One region of the Alteribacillus sp. HJP-4 genome, then DNA from elsewhere that is predicted to be linked to it. Evidence: a T-box and tRNA genes for the amino acid it is inferred to sense, from the RefSeq annotation. Region 1 holds a T-box; the other holds one or more tRNA genes.

The links. A T-box is a leader RNA that pairs with one kind of tRNA and senses whether it is charged. The one in region 1 lies ahead of ileS (isoleucine--tRNA ligase), so its partner is inferred to be a tRNA-Ile.
Region 2: it has a tRNA-Ile gene. The T-box ahead of ileS (isoleucine--tRNA ligase) is inferred to sense a tRNA for this amino acid. The anticodon was not compared.

Annotation. Positions count from the first base shown of each region.
Region 1 is NZ_JBHIKY010000002.1:163,861-166,250, reverse strand. Features, by position in the region: gene ACE4RR_RS02270 (YlmH family RNA-binding protein) at 1-51, shown strand, start outside; gene ACE4RR_RS02265 (DivIVA domain-containing protein) at 124-648, shown strand; T-box leader at 691-908, shown strand; gene ileS (isoleucine--tRNA ligase) at 1,043-2,390, shown strand, end outside.
Region 2 is NZ_JBHIKY010000008.1:73,798-76,187, reverse strand. Features, by position in the region: gene ACE4RR_RS09480 (Na/Pi cotransporter family protein) at 1-570, shown strand, start outside; gene ACE4RR_RS09475 (DUF456 family protein) at 702-1,187, shown strand; tRNA gene ACE4RR_RS09470 (tRNA-Asn) at 1,287-1,361, shown strand; tRNA gene ACE4RR_RS09465 (tRNA-Met) at 1,363-1,439, shown strand; tRNA gene ACE4RR_RS09460 (tRNA-His) at 1,453-1,528, shown strand; tRNA gene ACE4RR_RS09455 (tRNA-Ile) at 1,580-1,656, shown strand; tRNA gene ACE4RR_RS09450 (tRNA-Ser) at 1,711-1,803, shown strand; gene ACE4RR_RS09445 (superoxide dismutase) at 2,053-2,390, shown strand, end outside.

The sequences.
Region 1 (2,390 bases):
AGAACAAAAAAAGACCGATTAAAAATCATCTACGGAAAAAAAGAGAATTGAAGGACTTTTCCTGAATTTGTCGAAAGAGTATCGTTAAGTGAAAATTGATTAAAAATACGGAGGTGCATTTTTTTGCCTTTAACCCCATTAGATATCCACAATAAAGAGTTTACCCGTGGCTTTCGTGGCTATGATGAAGATGAAGTAAACGAATTTCTTGATCAGGTTATTAAAGATTTTGAAAATGTCATTCAAGAGAAGAATGAATTGTTTACAAAGGTAAATGAATTAGAAGAGAGGCTGGAGCATTTTTCTAATATTGAACAGACACTGAATAAATCTATTCTTGTTGCCCAGGAATCCGCAGAAGAGGTGCGCAGAAGCTCTAAAAAGGAATCTCAGCTGATCGTGAAAGAAGCAGAGAAGAATGCTGACCGAATTATCAACGATGCCTTGAATAAATCCAGAAAAATTGAACTTGAAATAGAGGAATTGAAAAAGCAGGCATCCGTCTACAGAATGCGTTTTAAGATGTTGATAGAAGCTCAGATGGAAATGCTACATAATGATGACTGGGATGAAGTTGCCGCGCTTGGTACGGAAAAGGAAGAGGAGAAGCAGAGCCTCTATGCGGGCAGCCAGAAAAAAGTTGACTAATCCAGCAGAATTGTTCTATAATTTCATCACACTAAATATGGTTAATTGACGAAGAACGGGACGCGTCTCTTTATTCACTATTTACAGCGAGCCGTGAAATGGTGCAAGCACGGTAATAACGAAAGAGAGTTCATCACCCTGGAGTTCTTGTATCGAACAAAAGTAGATACAGGCGGTTTCTGCCGTTATCAGATGAAAGTGGCATGTGCGGAAAAGCACGTGCAACCAGGGTGGTACCGCGAGACCTTCTCGTCCCTTTTTGGGGATGAGAAGTTTTTTTGTGCATTGGCGTAAACATTTGATTCGTATACGTTTCAATTGATGGGGCAAAGAAGCCTGGAAATTTAGACGTAACATATAGAGAACCTTTCCAAGGAAAGAAGGAGGAAGAAGTATGAGCTACAAAGAAACATTATTAATGCCAAAAACCGAATTTCCGATGCGCGGAAATCTTCCGAATCGGGAGCCGGAAAAGCAGCAGCAATGGGAGAAGGAAAATATTTATCAAAAAGTTCAGGAACGGACAAAAGGACGTCCTCTCTTTATTCTCCATGACGGACCGCCTTATGCGAATGGGGACATTCATATGGGGCATGCTCTGAATAAAGTGCTGAAGGATTTTATTGTGAGATATAAATCAATGAATGGATATCATGCCCCATATGTTCCAGGCTGGGATACTCACGGTCTGCCTATTGAGACAGCACTGACGAAAAATAAGAAAGTTGACCGAAAGAAAATGACGATCGCTGAATTTCGTCAGGCATGTGAAAATTATGCTCTCGAACAGGTTGATCGTCAGCGCGATCAGTTTAAACGCCTTGGAGTACGCGGCGATTGGGATAATCCATATATCACTCTTACAAATGAATACGAAGCAGAGCAGATTAAAGTGTTCGGTGATATGGCAAAGAAAGGTTATATATATAAAGGGAAAAAGCCGGTTTACTGGTCCCCTTCCTCTGAATCGGCTCTTGCAGAAGCTGAAATAGAGTATCATGACAAACGCTCACCGTCAATTTATGTAACCTTTGATGTAAAAGACGGCAAAAATGTTCTCGACGGGGATGAAAAATTCATTATCTGGACGACAACGCCCTGGACAATCCCGGCGAATTTAGGTATTACTGTCCACCCTGAGTTAACATATGCCGTCGTGAAGACGGAGAGCGGAAAATATATCGTTGCAGAAGGACTGCTTGAGGAGCTTGGCAGGGAACTCGAATGGGATAATGTGGAAGTTGTGCGCACCATGAAGGGTGGAGACCTCGAACACGTAATGACGATGCACCCTATTTACGGGCGTGATACTCTTGTTATTCTTGGAGATCACGTAACACTTGATGCTGGAACCGGTTGTGTACACACAGCCCCTGGACACGGGGAAGATGACTATGTGGTCGGTCAGAAATATGGTTTGGAGACTCTCTGCCCTGTTGACGATAAAGGTTATTTCACGGAAGAAGCACCGGGTTTTGAAGGGCTGTTCTATGATGAGGCAAACAAACCGATTTCACAAAAGCTGGATGAGCTTGATGCTCTATTAAAACTCAGCTTTATTACGCACTCGTATCCGCACGATTGGCGCACAAAAAAACCGGTTATTTTCCGCGCGACAGCTCAATGGTTTGCCTCAATCAAAGACTTTCGAAATGAGCTTCTTGATGCAGTTAACAGTGTAAATTGGGTGCCGGAATGGGGAGAAACTAGACTTTATAATATGGTGCGTGACCGCGGAGACT
Region 2 (2,390 bases), on a different contig from region 1:
TTTGCAGAGAAAGGTTTGATAGAATCTCAGCAGTACTTGAAAACAAATCATAAACGTCATGCAGAATTAACGGTTCAATTCGAAGAAGCAATTAACAACCTTGATAGAAAAATTACCGATTATTTAATTCTCATATCTGAAAGATCATTGTCAGATGAAAATTCAAGAATGCACTCGATGCTGATGGATACGGTTCGAGATATAGAACGAGTCGGTGATCATATGGAAAATGTGATGGAGCTTGTAGACTATCAGCTGACCAATAAGGTTAAGCTTTCGAAGGATGCTTATAATGATCTTGATGAAATGTTTTCTTTAACCGTAAACACTCTTCATAATGCGATAAAAGCACTTGAGAACGACAGCTTTGAAGAAGCACGCGGAGTTGTAAAGCAGGAAGAGGAAATCGACAAGATGGAAAGAAAGCTCCGTAAGAAACACATTCTGAGATTAAATGAAGGAAAGTGCTCAGGTTCAGCCGGAATTGTATTTGTGGATATTATCAGCAACCTTGAAAGAATCGGTGACCATTCAGTGAATATTGCTGAAGCTGTCCTCGAGGAAGAATAAAAATGTCCTCTCTTTCCTTTACTAGGATAAAGGGAAGAGAGTTTTTATTTCTCAAACGATATGGAAATTATAAAAATGTTCACGTAAGATATATAATAGCGTCAAGCTGCAAGTAACCGGGGGAAGATATTATGCTTGATACGATATTATTAATTATAGCTGTAATTAGTTACGCTGCTGCACTTATCGGAGTTGTTTATCCAGTTATTCCTGGTGGGATTTTTTATGGAGCAGCTATTCTTCTTGTCGGCTTTGCTGTTGGCTTTTCCACATTTAGTTTCTGGTTCTGGTTTTTTCAGGCAGTACTTGCTCTCCTCCTTTTTGTGATAGATTATGCCGCAAATTATTTCGGAATACAAAAAAGTGGTGGCTCTAAAGGTGCCATCTGGGGTAGTCTGATCGGTATTATTATCGGCCCCTTTATTATTCCCGTCGTTGGTATTCTCGCAGGAGCAGTTATAGGAGCCGTGGCAGGGCAGCTATTGTCTGGAAAATCAGATTGGAAGACACTTGGGAAAGTCGGGTTCGGTTCTGCTGCCGGCTTTGTTGTAAGTGTAATATTAAAAGGTGGAATTATGATCGGCAACGCAATTTATATCATTTTTATCCTCCTGTAAATTATTTTTAAGGAAAAATAATTTCATTCATTGACTGCCTTAACATAACGTGATAATATCATTTATGTCGTTGCGAAATTATTTAACGAATTCATATATTCCACAGTAGCTCAGTGGTAGAGCTATCGGCTGTTAACCGATCGGTCGCAGGTTCGAATCCTGCCTGTGGAGCCATGGCGGTGTAGCTCAGCTGGCTAGAGCGTACGGTTCATACCCGTGAGGTCGGGGGTTCGATTCCCTCCGCCGCTACCATTTACTTTATGTGGCGGTTGTGGCGAAGTGGTTAACGCACCGGATTGTGGTTCCGGCATTCGTGGGTTCGATTCTCATCAGCCGCCCCATTCCTAAATATAATATTTAACCATGGAGACAAAGCGCACTAATTATAAAATGGACCCTTAGCTCAGTTGGTTAGAGCAAACGGCTCATAACCGTTCGGTCGTAGGTTCGAGTCCTACAGGGTCCACCATTTTAATTCCACCAGGAGTGCATTCTGTACTCTTTTTTTGTTTCATTTTTTCACGGAGGAATACCCAAGCCCGGCTGAAGGGGACGGTCTCGAAAACCGTTAGGAGCTTTACGGCTCGCGAGGGTTCGAATCCCTCTTCCTCCGCCATTCATATAATTCCTTTCATTTTTTTTCACTTAGTTGTAAATCTCATGTTTTATAAATTTTAATTAGGGAAGATATACTAATGTCGTTCCATTATGGAACGGTTTTCGTATGTATTGAAAACATTTAAATAATTTGGTAACGTAAAAATTGGCAGACTTGTGAAAACAAATCACAATAATGCTGCGTTATCATTTAGGGATGCATCAAGACAGTAGAACAATACCTAACCTTTTAAGGAGGAGATTTATTATGGCAAATCATCAACTACCTGAACTCCCTTACGCACCAAATGCACTTGAACCACACATTGACGAAGAAACAATGAAAATTCATCACGGAAAACACCACAACACTTATGTGACGAAATTGAATGGTGCCCTGGAAGGTCATGACGACCTCGCAGGAAAAGATGTAGAGGAACTAATCAGTGACCTGAACGCAATTCCTGATAAAATTCGTACAGCCGTTCGAAACAATGGCGGCGGACATGCGAACCATACCTTGTTCTGGAAGCTCCTCAGCCCTGAAGGCGGCGGAGAGCCTGGAGGAGCACTTGGAGATGCGATTACAAGCAAGTGGGGAAGCTT